One region of the Paenibacillus sp. EC2-1 genome, then DNA from elsewhere that is predicted to be linked to it. Evidence: predicted binding sites of a transcription regulator. Region 1 holds the regulator's gene; the other holds the start of a gene.
The links. Region 1 encodes Rex, which represses fermentation and respiration genes when NADH is low (regulators of the CRP and FNR family bind a similar motif). Its sites were predicted from a motif close to TTGTGAAATATTTCACAA; they were not measured.

Region 1 (7,976 bases):
CGGAATGCGAGTGAATTTAGAGAATCAAGCCCTTCAGGAACCAGATAACTTCACATACTTCCGCCAGTTTGCTCTGAATATAGAGGATTGGACGGAGATGGCGCCTCCACGGGCTGAGAATGAGAACAATCCGCTTGCAGATGTTTCTTTTGATGAATACATGTCTCAAGTACGCGACAATCTTAGAGAGACGCTTCCTCAATATGAAAGCCGTGACGCTCAGGACATTATGTTCGAGGAAGTCATGACTGCTTTAGAAGAAGATAAGCATCTTCTGATTGAGGCGGGGACAGGGACGGGCAAATCATTAGGATATTTGCTCCCTTCCATATATCAGAGTGTGAAACAAGAACAGAAGGTCATGGTCAGTACACATACCATTAACCTTCAAGAACAGCTTCGTGAACGGGATATTCCATTAATGACAAAGGTAATACCGTTTCCGTTTAAAGCCGCCGTCTTCAAAGGAAGACAGCATTATTTGTGTTTGAGAAAATTTGAACATAAAATAAACAGAAGAGATTTTAATACACCTAAAGAAGATATCATTACATCTGCTCAGATGATTGTCTGGTTAGCACAGACAGAGACAGGGGATGATGAAGAGCTTAACCTTGGAGGTCGGGGTGGAGATTACTGGGAGACGGTTGCAAGTGAATCGGACTCTTGTTTAGGCCGTGCCTGCCCGTGGTTCCGTAAATGCTTCTACCATCGTGCGAAACACGAAGCAGGAATTGCAGATGTAGTCATCACGAATCATTCGAAATTGTTCACCGATGTGAAGGCGAATCATCAGCTCTTGCCAGCCTATGAACGGCTTGTCATCGATGAAGCACATCATTTAGAGGATGTGGCAGGTAAGCATCTAGGGCTTAACTTGAAGTATTTCACTGTGGTTCATACGCTGACTCGCCTATATAAGGATAGCCGTAATGGACAGCTGCCAGCACTGCGTCAACTGCTTCAAACCTCAGCACATGAGAAGGCAGGGGATTGGACATTAGTCATTGATCGGATCTATCCTGATCTTCTAACGGTTAAGGAGAGTTGGGATCGCCTAAATGATCTCCTTTTTGGTCTTTTACCTGAGCGTGGAGATGCTTCAGGTGAGGTGGGGCAATTTACACTTCGTCTATCGCCCTCTAAGAAACCTAAGGATTGGGTTAGCTTAACAGAACTTGAGAATCAAATATATGTAACCTTAGGTGAAGTGGTTCGTCAGGGTGATCGGCTCACTTCTGAGATTCGAGAAGAACTGGATGATTATAGTGCAGATAGTTTGATTACAGATATTAATGGGCTCTTTAAGGATTTGGCTTCCCATCGTGAGAATTTGAAATTTTTTATGACATTGAATGATGACGGTATTGTTTACTGGATGGAGGCCAATGGGAATTTCCGCAGCAAATCTTTGCAGATGTACGCGGTGCCTGTTGATGTAAGTAGTCAGCTGAAGGAATTGTTTTTTGATAAGAAACAGAGTGTGATCCTAACGTCTGCTACCCTATCTGTAGATAAATCGTTTCAGTATATGATTGATAACTTGGGACTTCAAGAAGCTTCGGAACAGGGACGATTAAACACCGTTCAACTTCCTTCTCCTTTTAATTACCGGGAGCAGGCATTATTGTTAATTCCGAGAGACTTTCCGAGCGTAAAGGGAACCGTCGGAGATCCTTTGTTCGTAAATACTTTGGTCCAATCTCTGTCAGATACGGCCATGGTGACGCGGGGGCGCATGTTAGTGCTATTCACCTCTTACCGTATGCTTCGTCAGGTATATGAGCCTTTGAAAGAAGCCTTGTCATCTAGTGACATCGCTGTTCTTGGACAAGGCATGGATGGAACGAGTCGAACGAAGCTGATTCGCAGGTTTCAGGATAGCAGTGCTTCCGTTCTTTTGGGAACTAGTTCGTTCTGGGAAGGTGTTGATATTCCAGGGGAGGCTCTAACGTGCCTTGCTATTGTCCGTTTGCCATTTCAACCGCCAAATCATCCGCTTGTTGAGGCGAAGAGTGAATTACTTCAGCAACAAAAGAAGAATCCATTCATGAAGTTATCTGTGCCACAGGCTGTTATTCGCTTTAAACAAGGCTTCGGACGCCTTGTAAGAACAGCACAAGATAAAGGAATCGTCATTGTATATGATACCCGTGTAATTGAATCATACTATGGTAAGCACTTCTTGTATTCACTACCTGGACCGAAGATGGAGCATATGCCAACAGAGCAAATGGTTTCTCGGATCACGGAGTGGATGGGGAAGGAACAGGAACATTAGAATATTATTTTGAGTTTATTATTAGGGGGAGCATGCATGAAATCGGAAAAAATTTCGGAGGCCGTAGTACGCAGACTGCCCGTTTACTTACGTTACCTAAACGAACTTCATGTTCGGGAGGTAGCAACCGTGTCCTCGCAAGAGTTAGGACAAAAACTAGACTTGAACCCAGCACAGATTCGCAAGGATCTTGCATATTTTGGAGATTTCGGTAGAAAGGGAATTGGCTATGATGTCACATACCTGATTGAAAAAATCCGCCATATATTGAAGCTTGATCAGCAGATTAATGTAGTGCTTGTTGGTGCAGGTAATCTTGGTCATGCCTTGTCTAACTACAACGCGTTCTTGAAAGATAACATGAAGATTGTTGCTATATTCGATGCATATACTCCGAAAGTGGGTACATCCATTAACAATATTGTGGTTCAGCCTATGGAAGAATTGACTTCAACGATTAAGGAGAAGGGAATTCGGATCGGTATTATTACAGTGCCCGATGTCGAGGCGCAAGCTGTAGCAGATAGTTTGATATCAGCGGGGATTGAAGCGATTCTCAATTTTGCTCCAACGATTCTGAAAGCTCCACCACAAATTCGCATCCATACGGCGGATTTCACGACAGACCTTCAAAGTTTGGCCTATTACTTAGTTAATGGAAAGGAAGATGCCGAACATGACGAATCATAAGTGGATGATCAAAAATGGTACCTTTGCTGTCCTCCAGGAAGAGAAATCTATTCTGCGTGGATATATGGTCGTCGAGAATGATCGTATAACTTACCTTGGCGAAGAAGAACCGCAGGTCGAGGCCGATATTGAAATCATTGATGGTACGCATCTTTTCTTTATGCCCGGTTTAATCAATACACATGGACATACAGCGATGTCACTTCTCCGTGGATATGGAGATGACCTCGCACTTCAGGTATGGCTGCAGGAGAAAATGTGGCCAATGGAAGCTAAATTCACAGCGAATGATGTATATTGGGGTTCTTCCCTTTCGCTAGTTGAAATGCTAAAAGGTGGCACAACAACGTTCCTGGATATGTACGACCATATGGATCAGGTCGCTGCAGTAACAGAACAATCAGGCATGCGTGGTGTGTTAACCCGTGGTGTCATTGGACTATGTTCGCCAGAGGTTCAGAAGCATAAATTGGATGAGGCTACAGCTTTCGCCAAGGATTGGCATGGAAAAGCAGACGGCCGTATAACAACGATGATATCACCACATGCTCCATATACTTGCCCTCCAGATTACATTGAGAAGTTTGTTCAGGTTGCACACGATCTGGATCTGCCACTGCATACACATATGTCCGAAACCGCTGCAGAAGTACAGCAGAATGTTCAGGATTATGGTCTGAGACCCGTAGCTCATTTACAAAAGCTAGGTGTATTCTCCAGACCGACTTTAGTAGCTCATGGAGTTCATTTAACGGATGAAGAGATCGAAATTTTGGCAACTCATAAGGTTGCTGTATCTCATAACCCAGGGAGTAATCTTAAACTGGCGAGCGGTGTAGCGAGGGTGCCAGAGCTTCTTAAAGCAGGCGTTACGGTATCTTTAGGAACAGATGGTCCCGCTAGCAATAACAACCTGGATATGTTCGAGGAAATGCGCTTAGCAGCTCTCATCCATAAAGGTGTTACGGGTGATCCGACAGCAGTGCCTGCATCGGAAGCACTTCGTATGGGTACCATCTATGGAGCTAAATCTCTATTCTTAGATGAAATTGGTACGCTCGCTCCAGGAATGAAAGCAGATTTTATTGCGTTGAATACGGATCAAGCCCATTTCTTACCACACACGGATTTCATATCACATGCCGTCTATTCAGCAAGTGCGAAGGATGTGGAACATGTATGGGTCGATGGTAAACAGATCGTCAAGAATGGTAATTGTTTAACGCTCGATGAAGAGAAGATTCGCCGTGAAGCCCAAAGTGCGTTCGAACGGCTGTTAACCCTTTAGGGAATAACAAGGGAGCGAGGAACGCCGATTGAAGAAAAAAACAAAGTGGATACTCTCCAGCGTTTCTGGAATTCTGCTCATATTATTGGCTTGTCAAATTTATTATTCTTATGTCATGTCTGATGTTTGGAAAGAAGAAAATGCGGCTATTATAGCAGCTCAAGAACATGGTGGACTGATTAAGAGGGATAAAACTTATAAATCAGTCTGGGACAAGGATAGTTTGTATTGGGTTATTACAGGTCAAAATGTTGATAACAAAGACATTATTGTATGGGTTAAGTTTACAGAAGAGCATAAACCATTCGGAGGAGCCGACACGGTTCATACAGAATTATTAAGTGATGGTAAGTCTGAAGCGCAGATAAGAGCTCAGATCAATTCAGATTTGCCTGGTGCTGTAATCGAACGGCTCGTCCCTGGAATGTATGAGGGTGAGTATGTATGGCAGCTGCTGTATAACCTAAATAATGAAACAAAATACCGATTCTACCGTTTTCAGGATGGTCGTCCAATCGGCGAAGACATTACATTACCGAACCAGTAAAGCATAATTACACTCCATTCATTAGGATGGGGTGTGTTTGATTTATATATGTAAGCGTTTGCATAAAAAATAATTAAATAGTTTTTAATATTTTCACAGCTTGAAAATGAAAAAGTATATAAGATGTGATATACTCATATTTGTATTTAACGTATACAAGTATATGTTAGAAGAAGACATACGTTATATATGCATCATAAGATAGACCGACTATATATCATCTATTTAACAAGGAGGAACTTCATTGAAACTACGTATTGTTCCTATCGTCCTGACGGTCGTTATCTCGGCATCGGTACTTTTTGGTGGATGGTATCTGTATCGGCAAATGGCTCTTCAGAATCCGTTGGCCAATGTGGTATCACAGTATGAAGGCGTAAAAAACTCTCAAATTGATATTAACCAAGATACCGTCACTTTGAAACTTGATTTAAAGCCAGACACGAATTTACGTGGATTGGTTGAACATATAAACAAAGAAGGTAAGGCGGTCGTAGGAAAACGCGCATTAAAAATTGAGGTTGAAGATCATTCATCAGAACAGCTAAATGAGTGGTGGGATGATGCGATGTTATCCGTCGCCGAAGCGATGGATAATAAACAATACACGGATATTCAGACATCTTTGAATGAATTGGCAAAACGCTCACCTGAGTTAAAAGCAACTGCGCAGATTGATGATCAGAACGTATATGTAAGTTTATCTGATGGAAAGTCTGGTAAGTTTATTATTTTGCCTCGTCAACCGGGCAAAGTGGAGGTGTGGAACCATGCCTAAGTGGTCCAAAGAAGTATTCATCGGATTCATTCCTGTCCTGTTTGTGTTTCTGGCCTTTATTGGTGTGAACATCGTTCCGATTCTGATTGCGGGTATGCTTGTTGGAACTCTTCTCTTCATCGCGAAGATGAAAGGGGGAATTGCAGTAGGAGCGGGAGGGGATCGTAAACGTAAGAAAGGCTCCCCCATGAAGCTGACCTTTGAAGAAATTGGAGGCCAGGATAATGCCAAGCAGGAGCTAAGAGAAGCGCTTGATTTCCTAATTCGCCACGAAGAGATTAAGAAGTTCGGGATCCGGCCACTGAAAGGGATTCTTCTTACAGGTCCCCCAGGGACAGGTAAGACTCTGATGGCAAAAGCAGCAGCTCACTACACGAACTCGGTATTCGTTGCCGCTTCCGGTAGTGAATTTGTTGAAATGTACGTGGGTGTAGGTGCTGGTAGAATTCGTGATTTATTTAAAGATGCTAGAACACGTGCAGCAAAAGAAAACAAACAAAGTGCCATTATTTTTATTGATGAGATTGATGTCATTGGCGGTAAACGTGAAGGTGGCCAGCAAAGGGAATATGATCAAACATTAAACCAACTGCTAACTGAAATGGATGGTATCTTTACTTCTGAGGCTCCTCGAATTCTTGTCATTGCAGCTACAAACCGTAAAGAAATGCTGGATAGTGCGCTTCTACGTCCAGGACGTTTTGACCGACATATACAGGTGGACCTTCCGGATAAAAAAGGACGTGCGCATATTCTAAATTTACACGCTGGAAATAAGCCTCTTCATAGCGATGTTGATCTGGAGAAAATTGCGGAAGAAGCTTATGGTTTCTCAGGGGCACAACTTGAAAGTGTTATGAATGAAGCTGCAATTTATACCATGCGTGAGAATGAGGAGTTCATCCACCAGCGCCATCTATCATTGGCAATTGATAAAGTTATGATGGGAGAACGTTCAGACCGTGAGTCTAACTTTGAAGAGAAGAAGAGGGTCGCAATTCACGAGTTGGGACATGCTATCATGGCAGAACTCGTAAGACCAGGGAGTGTGAAACAGGTAGCTCTAAGTCCACGAGGAAAAGCATTAGGCTATGTACGTCACAATCCGCAGCAGGAGCAATATCTCTATACGAAGTCCTTTCTAGAAGAGCAGATTATGATTGCACTTGGAGGAGCAGCAGCAGAAGAGATGTATTATGGCGGACGTAGTACGGGATCAAGTAATGACTTTGAACAATCACTGAACATCGTGGAGACGATGATGAAATCAGGGCTAACATCACTGGGTATTATCAACATGAATATGGTTACAACCGAAGAGCTGATGAAAGAGAATAATATGATTCTGGAACAATTAATGAATAGAACGAAACACTTGCTAGAACAAAATCGAGCAGTTTTCGACAATTCTCTCGACATACTCTTGAGAGAGGAAATATTGTCCGGAGATCAATTCAGATGTCAATTTCGTGAAAATGCCCTTTTACCAGCATAAATTGTTATGCTGGTTATTTTTTTTTACTTTTTTGTCATGCTAAGATATGATTATATCTTGTGCCTTATAAAATGTATTATTCGACAAAGAAGGGTACAATATTGTTTACAGATAAGGAAAGGGTGGAACAGAAACCATGTACTTCAAAAAAATCGGCGTTATTGGCGGAGGGACTATGGGGCAAGGCATTGCAGAAATGCTGGCAGCCAAAGGTCTTGATGTTATGCTGGTAGAGAAAACCCCCGAAAAGTTAGACTATTCGTATGGGATGATTGAGACCAGCCTCGACAAACAGCTCGAGAAATGGGGCATTACCCAAGCGGAGAAAAAGTTAATTCTTGGACGTATTCAGAAAGTAACACATTTTGCTGAACTAAGTGCCTGCGATATGGTGATAGAGACAATTACTGAGGATTTAGAATCTAAGAAACAAGTATTTGCACAGCTTGATCAAGTATGCCCAAGTAACATCATATTAGCTAGTAACACATCCTCGCTTAGTCTCACGGAGCTTGCAAGCTCTACGATGTATCCTGAGCGTGTTATTGGTCTGCACTTTATTCATCCCGTTTCTAAAGTGGATCTGGTTGAAATTATTCGCGGCTTGAAAACTTCAGAGCATACGTTTACTGAAACGAAACGTTTCGTTGAAGAAGTAGCTGATAAAAAAGGAATCATGGTGTATGAGTCACCAGGTTTTGTATCCAGTAGAATGATTTGCTTGTTAATTAACGAAGCACTTCATCTTTTGCAGGAAGGTGTAGCTTCTGCGGAAGATATTGACGATGCGATGAGAATCGGTTATAGCTTCCAATATGGTCCTTTGGAAATGGCTGATCGCTTCGGTCTTGACTCTGTACTTGCTGCGCTTGAGCGTATGTTCCGTGAATTCGGTGA
Region 2 (7,976 bases), 2.5 Mb from region 1:
CAAAAAAAGCGATCCAAAGGATCGCCACGTTATGCATTCGTTACGTTACTTATTGGTTCCATGCTGTTTTGTTGGTAATTTGGAATTGGGACTTCCCTTACCATGGTTTTCCTTGTTGTGACGCGCTTTTTCGGCATTTGATTTCATCTTTTCAACAAACTCATGAGTGTTTTCCACGCTAAAATCCTCCTTTGAAGTGGGTCTATTTAGTGTTTTTTGCGTGCTCATTTACTATTTCCCATTGCGTAAATTTGTATAGATATGTTGAATTTTTATGTAGACATTCCATGAAGTTTACCCCGGTCATAAAACTTTCCTATCGACCTTTGAAAAAAGAGTGATGACAGCGCTCTTTTTTGTGAAAACAGAGTCGAAAAGTGCGAAATAAGTATCAGGTAAGTTGCTAAAATAGAACCGCAACTAACTAATAAACCCACGGGAAGTCTAGGCTTTCCGCGGGTTTATTAAGGTTTAAGCGATTGGTGGGTTGCTCACAAGCAGTTCATATTTATTCAGGGATGCGCCAAGAATGTACTCACTCCCGCCTCCACGGTGAGATTGACGGAACGATTCGCTGGAAGTCCAGCCTTTAAATGCGTCTTCGTTCTCCCATACGGTGCAAACCTTGAGTTCTTCGGCTTCCGCGCCTTCCTTGGCTTCATGCCATACTTCCATTCGGATGAACCCCGGCATTTCCTGTACACCCTTTGCCTGTGCGAATCGTTCGGACAGTTCTTTGCCGTGCCCTGGTTTGACTTTGATTGAGTTCGTTACGACCAGCATATTTGTTCCTCCTTAGGCTTGTAATTCGGCTAATCTTAGCCGGTTATTAGGGTTATAATTGCATGTCTATTATACCTTAGCCGAGATGGTCATTTCATCCAAGCAAGCAGGTGTGTTTTGAAATGAGGCTCTTTTAACCTTCTATAAATGATAAAATAAGAGGATGCAGTCATCTCACTTAGGAGGGATGTTTTCGTGGGAACGATGTTTGCTTTTGCAGCTATTGTATTATTAGCCTCTATTCTTCAAGTCAGCACAGGTTTTGGATTCTCTATTATGGCAACTCCTTTCTTGCTCATGATCTTCCTGCCGAATGAAGCGATACAGATCAATATCATATTATCGCTGCTTATTTCCGTATCATTGATATGGAAGATCAGACATGATATTGATATCAGACTTTTAAAAAGAGTTGTGGTAGGGAGTATCGCGGGGGTACCTCTTGGCATTCTCGTCTTTATGACGATGGATATCAATGCTCTGAAGTTAGGGCTTGGTGTTCTTCTTCTTTTATTAACTCTACTACTAATGTGTAATTTCAAGATCCAGCGTACATCAGCCAGAGACTTTGTTGTTGGTGGGTTATCCGGTGTACTAACGACTAGTATTGGCATGCCTGGTCCACCATTATTACTCTACTTTACAGGAACTGATACGGAGAAATCGAAGCTTAGGGCTACAACGCTAGCCTTTTATCTATTTATTTATGCGATTAGTCTGATGAGCCAGACCGTATTCGCTGGAACGAATCAAACGGTGTGGACATCCAGCTTATTAGCCATTCCAATGGTGTTTCTCGGATTATTTCTAGGTCAGATCGTTTTTAAATGGCTTAATCCCCGAATTTTCAAAGTGCTTACCTATATTCTGTTGGTCAGTACGGGCATATATCTTCTATTATAAAAGTGAGCAGCAATATAATTCTGGTTTTTTGAATAAAATTCCATTCTATTGACTTACGTTCCTAAAGGATTATAATGCATACAACAACTAAAAAGATTTTATGTATATGCCAGAGAATAAGGCTCAGGCGTCTCTACCAGGTTACCGTAAATGACTTGACTACATAGAAGATGAGAGAATAAACATCATGTGAATAACAGAAATCAGGGCCACAGGAATAGATGCTGGGCCTGTTCTATAAAACGCATAGATTGGCTTCCATAATCTCTCTTTTTCGTGTATGGTCGATAACCCGGACAGAAGACGCTGCCTGGGTTATTTTGTATGTGTTCAAAGGGAAGCCTGTAGCTAGACGACTTTATATTTGAATAAGGGAGTGTCATACATGAGTTCGAAGAAGAGACAGAAGCGTTACGAGGTTAGTTATCAACTCGGACAGATCGCAATGGGGAAGGCAGCGGCAGAAACCGTGATTAAGGATGGCACATTGGTCAATGTGTTTACCGGAGAACTTCAAGAGCATGTAGATATCGCAATTGCCTTTGGTAGAATTGCATACATCGGTCAAGCTGATCATACCATTGGTGAGCATACAAAAGTGATCCAGGCAAATGGACGGTACATCACTCCAGGTCTGCTGGATGGACATATGCATGTAGAGAGCACGATGCTGACGGTAACGGAATTTGCTAAAGCGGCGATGGCAAAAGGCACAACGGCTATTTTTATGGACCCGCATGAGATTGCGAACGTATTTGGCTCAGATGGTGTGCGCTGGATGCATGAGGAGGGACAACAACTTCCCCTTAAAGTATTTACGACGTTTCCTTCCTGTGTGCCTGCAACGACAGATCTTGAAGACGCCGGTGCGGCTCTTGGAGTAGCTGATATCGAAGCAGGATTGAAATGGCCGGGCGTGGAAGGCCTTGGCGAGGTTATGAATTTCCCTGGTGTCGTATTTGGTGATGAGACGATGTGTGGTGAGATTGAAGCAACGCTTAAGGCGGGTAAAGCTGTCACAGGGCATTTCCCATCAGACGATGAGCGTATGTTGCAAGCCTATTTAGCTTCGGGTGTGGATTCTTGTCATGAGACAGTAACCCGTGAGCAGGCATTGCAGAAGGTTCGTCTTGGTATGCATTTGATGATTCGTGAAGGCTCCGCATGGCATGACGTGAAGGAAGTTATAAAAGTTGTGACAGAAGATAAGGTACGTACAGATAATATTACCCTTGTAACTGATGATGTATATCCAATGACGCTTCTGAACTTGGGTCATCTGAATCATGTTGTACGCCGAGCGATTGAAGAAGGTGTTGATCCGGTTACTGCGATTCAGATGGGTACAATCAATGTCGCTCGTTACTTTGGAATGGATAAGGAGATTGGAAGTATTGCGCCAGGTAAATCGGCTGATATTCTGCTCATTGATGACTTACAACAGATGATGCCTTCACTTGTTATTGCAGATGGTGAGGTTGTTGCTGAATCCGGTAAGATCGTGAAGGAATTCCCGGTTTATGAATATCCAGCCGAAGCTCGAAGCTCCGTACGACTTCAAAGGCCACTTGTAGCCGATGACTTTCTACTCCGTAGCAAAAAACATGCGGATCAGACACAGGTCAATGTCGTAGGTGCGATTGAGAATAGTGCTCGTACTGCTAAAGTAACGGCATCCCTTCCGGTAGTCGATGGTATTATTCAGCCAGATCCGGCACAGGATATTATTCGGATTGCATGTATTGAACGGCATAAAGGAACAGGACAGATTTCTCTTGGATTCGCTAATGGATTCCAGATCAAATCCGGTGCCGTAGCTTCTACGGTAGCTCATGACAGCCATAACCTGCTTGTCATGGGGGCGAATCCTGAAGATATGGCATTTGCAGCCAACGAACTTGCTGCATGCGGCGGAGGGATGGTTGTTGTGCAAGACGGCAAGGTGCTTGCCAAAGTAGCTATGCCTGTAGCTGGACTTATGGCAGACCGTCCGCTTGAGACCGTAGCGGCTGAAGTGGTGGCAATGGAAGAAGCTTGGAAAGAGCTTGGTTGTCCACTAAATGCACCTTTTATGACCTTTTCATTGATCGCTTTGCCAGTCATTCCAGACATTCGTATTACGAACCGGGGCTTGGCTGATGTGACGGAATTCAAATTAATTGAGACAGAAATTTAAGTAAAGTTTAAACAGATAAGGCAGAAGAGTTGTCCAAGATTGGGCAACTCTTCTCATGTTTTTGTAGCAAATATAGTCATAAGATTTACCTTTAATAGGTGGCTTTTTTTATTTTTGACAACAACGTGATTTTCGTCACAAATTCACAACTATTTAACCCCTTTCAAGTTGTTTAAATGTGATAAAGATCACAATTCTTATAACGGCGGTCTGCGAAAATAATTAAAGATAAATTTTGAAGCATTAATACGTGACCAAAAGGAAGGGGTATATTATGGATCCGGTTATGCTCGCGCGAATTCAGTTCGCTTCGACAACCATTTTTCATTTCATCTTTGTTCCGTTGTCCATCGGTTTGGCGTTTCTGATTGCCATAATGGAGACGATGTATGTCGTCAAGGGCAAGGAAATATACAAGAAGATGGCAAAATTCTGGGGGAAACTGTTCCTCATTAACTTTGCTGTCGGGGTCGTTACAGGTATATTGCAAGAATTCCAGTTTGGTATGAACTGGTCGGACTACTCCCGGTTTGTCGGGGATGTGTTTGGAGCACCGCTTGCTATTGAAGCATTACTTGCATTTTTCCTAGAATCTACGTTTATCGGTCTTTGGATTTTCGGATGGGACCGTGTGTCCAAGAAAGTTCACTTGCTTAGCATATGGCTCGTATCCTTCGGTACGCTGATGTCAGCATTCTGGATCTTGGCTGCTAACTCGTTCATGCAGCGTCCGGTCGGATTTGAGATTAATAATGGACGTGCGGAAATGAATGATTTCCTAGCCATTATTACAAATGGTCAGCTCTTGGTTGAGTTCCCGCATACGATCTTTGGTGCACTGGCTACAGGTGCATTCTTGATTACAGGTGTTAGTGCATATAAGTTGCTTAAGAAGAAAGATATCGAGTTTTTCAAAAAATCATTTAACATTGCAATTATTGTCGCACTTATCTCTTCCGTGCTCGTTGCTGTCTTCGGTCACCAACAAGCACAGTACTTGGTTGATACACAGCCTATGAAGATGGCTGCTGCAGAAGCTTTGTGGGAAACGAGTGATGACCCGGCTCCGTGGACGGTTGTTGCCTCGATTGATCCGGAGAATCAGACAAATAAGGCAGAATTTAAAGTTCCTTATCTGCTTAGCTTCCTGTCCTACAGCAAATTCTCTGGTGAAGTTATCGGGATGAAAGAATTGCAGGCACAGTATGAGCAGCAGTACGGACCTGGGGACTACATTCCGCCAGTTCGCACGACATTCTGGAGCTTCCGTATCATGGTTGCTGCGGGTTCCGCTATGATTCTGCTGGGCTTGTATGGCGCATGGCTGACGTTCCGTAAGAAAGTAGAAAAAGCAGGCAAATGGTTCTGGTATGCATTGCTGTTTAGTATTTCACTGCCGTTCATCGCAAATACAGCTGGATGGATTATGACAGAAATTGGACGTCAACCTTGGACTGTTTTCGGATTAATTCAGACAGCAGATAGTATTTCACCGAATGTAAGCGCAGGTTCCATCCTGTTCTCACTCATTGCATTCAGCACGATTTACGCTGTATTGGCTGCGGTAATGGCTTATCTGTTCGTTAAAGTAATTAAGAAAGGGCCATTTGCTGCGGAAGAAGACGATCACAACGCAGCTGACCCATTCAATAAGGAGGGATACGGCAATGTCTCTAAATGAGTTGTGGTTCGTACTAGTTGCCGTTCTGTTTATCGGGTTTTTCTTCTTGGAAGGTTTCGACTTCGGTGTAGGTATGTCTACACAGTTCTTAGCCAAAAATGATAGCCAAAGGCGAGTTCTCATTAACTCCATTGGTCCTTTCTGGGATGCGAATGAAGTATGGCTACTCACGGCAGGTGGCGCGATGTTCGCCGCCTTCCCGAATTGGTATGCAACGCTTTTTAGTGGCTTCTATATTCCACTAGTATTCCTCTTACTTGCTTTGATCGGACGTGGAGTTGCTTTTGAATTTCGTGGTAAAGTCGGGAATGCACGGTGGAAAAAGGTGTGGGATATCGCAATTTTCACGGGAAGCATCTTGCCACCATTCTTACTAGGTGTCGTATTTGCCTGCTTGATTCAAGGTCTACCGATTGACGAAGCCATGCAGATGAAAGCTGGATTCTTCGATGTTGTTAATCTGTATACCGTAGTAGGCGGGGTGACCGTTGTTATGCTATGCTTACTGCATGGATTGATGTTTACAACCCTTCGCACTGTAGGTGATTTGCAAGAACGTGCTCGCATTATGGCTCGTCGCTTGTTGATCCCAGTTGCTGCACTGCTACTTCTATTTGGAATCATGACGTATTTCATGACAGATGTGTTTGAGGTTCGTGGTGGATTATTATCCATCATGCTGGTTGTCGGTGTGATTGCATTCTTGTTAGCTGGTTATTTCATGAAAATTAAAAAAGATGGCTGGGCATTCGGTATGACTGGAGCCGTTATTGCTCTGTCCGTGATGTCCGTATTCATAGGGTTGTTCCCGCGCGTAATGATCAGCTCGATCAACAGCGCGTTCGACCTGACGATTCACAATGCCGCTTCAGGACAGTACTCTTTGAAGATTATGACCATTGTGGCAGTAACGCTGCTGCCATTCGTTCTGGGATACCAAATTTGGAGTTACTTCGTTTTCCATAAACGGGTACATGAGAAGGAGCATTTAGAGTACTGATGGGTAAAGATCTGCTGGGATACAAAGGAGTTAAGACGGTTTTTCTCGTCGTTGCCATATGTACCCTGGCACAAAGCATGGCCATCATATTACAGGCAAAATGGTTGGCGGAGGTTATCTCCGCCCTGTTTGCCGGATCCTCTTTACAGGAACAATACATGACAATGGTATTGTTCCTGCTTGCTTTTCTGGCACGTCACGGTATTGGACTCGTGCAACAGGGCGTGGCACAACGGTTCGCGGAGGAAACGGGCACGGACCTGAGAAAGCAGCTCATGGATAAGCTGTTCCATATGGGCCCAAGATTTGTCCGGTCCGAAGGAACAGGTAATGTGGTTACGCTTGTGCTAGAGGGTATATCCAAGTTTCGAAAGTATGTAGAACTGACCATACCCCGTATGATGGGGGTCGCTTTTACACCTGCATTGGTCTGGCTGTATGTATTCTATATTGATCGTATTTCAGCAGTCATTCTGCTTGTGACGATGCCGATTCTGATCGTATTTCTAATTCTGGTTGGCCTTGCTGCACGTAAGCAGACAGAGCGTCAGCTGCATACGTATCGTATGTTGTCCAATCATTTTGTAGATTCACTCCGTGGACTTGTGACGCTGAAGTTTCTGGGTCAAAGCAAGAGACACGGTGAGAGCATAGGGCAGGTAAGTGAGAGCTATCGAAAGGCTACAATGCGTACACTTCGTGTTGCTTTTCTCTCGTCTTTTGCACTCGATTTCTTCACGATGTTGTCTGTTGCAGTGGTAGCTGTAAATCTCGGACTACGGCTCATCCATGGCAGTCTGGATCTGCTGCCTGCACTGACGATTCTTGTTCTTGCACCTGAATATTTCTTGCCTGTTCGTATGGTAGGGGCGGATTTCCACGCTACATTAGACGGCAAACAAGCAGGTGAAGCGATCCAAGAGATGATCAAGGATGAGACTAGTGAAGGGTTGAATGAGGATACAGGGACGGGAGTGGACAATGAGCCTTTGCCTCAGCTGACGTGGAAGGAAGATAGTGAGCTGAGCTTGTCTGGTATAGGTATGCATCATGACGAGGAAGGACCTGCATCTCTAGCGGACGTTAGCTTCCGCTTAAAGGGTAGAGCATCGATCGGTATTGTTGGGGAGAGTGGAGCAGGTAAATCTACACTTATTGATATTTTAGGTGGATTTCTTGCGCCGAGCAGTGGTGAAGTTGTTCTAGATGGTGTAAAGCTCCGCAATACCGCTTCTAAAGAATGGCGCAGCCATATGACCTATATTCCTCAGCATCCGTATTTATTCGGCTGCTCACTGGCTGATAATATTCGGTTTTATGCTCCGAATGCCTCTGATGAAGAGGTGGAGCGGGCTGTGGAAGCAGCCGGATTGTCCAGCTTGGTTAAATCACTGCCCAACGGATTGAATGAAATGATTGGCGGTGGGGGTCGC

Region 2: a site for Rex is predicted at 4,039-4,056, ahead of ACK8P5_RS24150 (cytochrome ubiquinol oxidase subunit I). Genes of this name have one in related genera too.

Annotation. Positions count from the first base shown of each region.
Region 1 covers NZ_CP186006.1:2,161,036-2,169,011, forward strand. The annotation lists gene dinG (ATP-dependent DNA helicase DinG) at 1-2,281, shown strand, start outside; gene ACK8P5_RS10265 (redox-sensing transcriptional repressor Rex) at 2,318-2,971, shown strand; gene ACK8P5_RS10270 (amidohydrolase) at 2,958-4,259, shown strand; gene ACK8P5_RS10275 (DUF5590 domain-containing protein) at 4,375-4,806, shown strand; gene ACK8P5_RS10280 (hypothetical protein) at 5,051-5,584, shown strand; gene ACK8P5_RS10285 (AAA family ATPase) at 5,577-7,079, shown strand; gene ACK8P5_RS10290 (3-hydroxyacyl-CoA dehydrogenase family protein) at 7,216-7,976, shown strand, end outside.
Region 2 covers NZ_CP186006.1:5,140,533-5,148,508, reverse strand. The annotation lists gene ACK8P5_RS24170 (DUF4023 domain-containing protein) at 46-177, opposite strand; gene ACK8P5_RS24165 (antibiotic biosynthesis monooxygenase) at 472-783, opposite strand; gene ACK8P5_RS24160 (sulfite exporter TauE/SafE family protein) at 979-1,686, shown strand; purine riboswitch at 1,767-1,868, shown strand; gene ade (adenine deaminase) at 2,072-3,862, shown strand; gene ACK8P5_RS24150 (cytochrome ubiquinol oxidase subunit I) at 4,137-5,543, shown strand; gene cydB (cytochrome d ubiquinol oxidase subunit II) at 5,530-6,543, shown strand; gene cydD (thiol reductant ABC exporter subunit CydD) at 6,543-7,976, shown strand, end outside.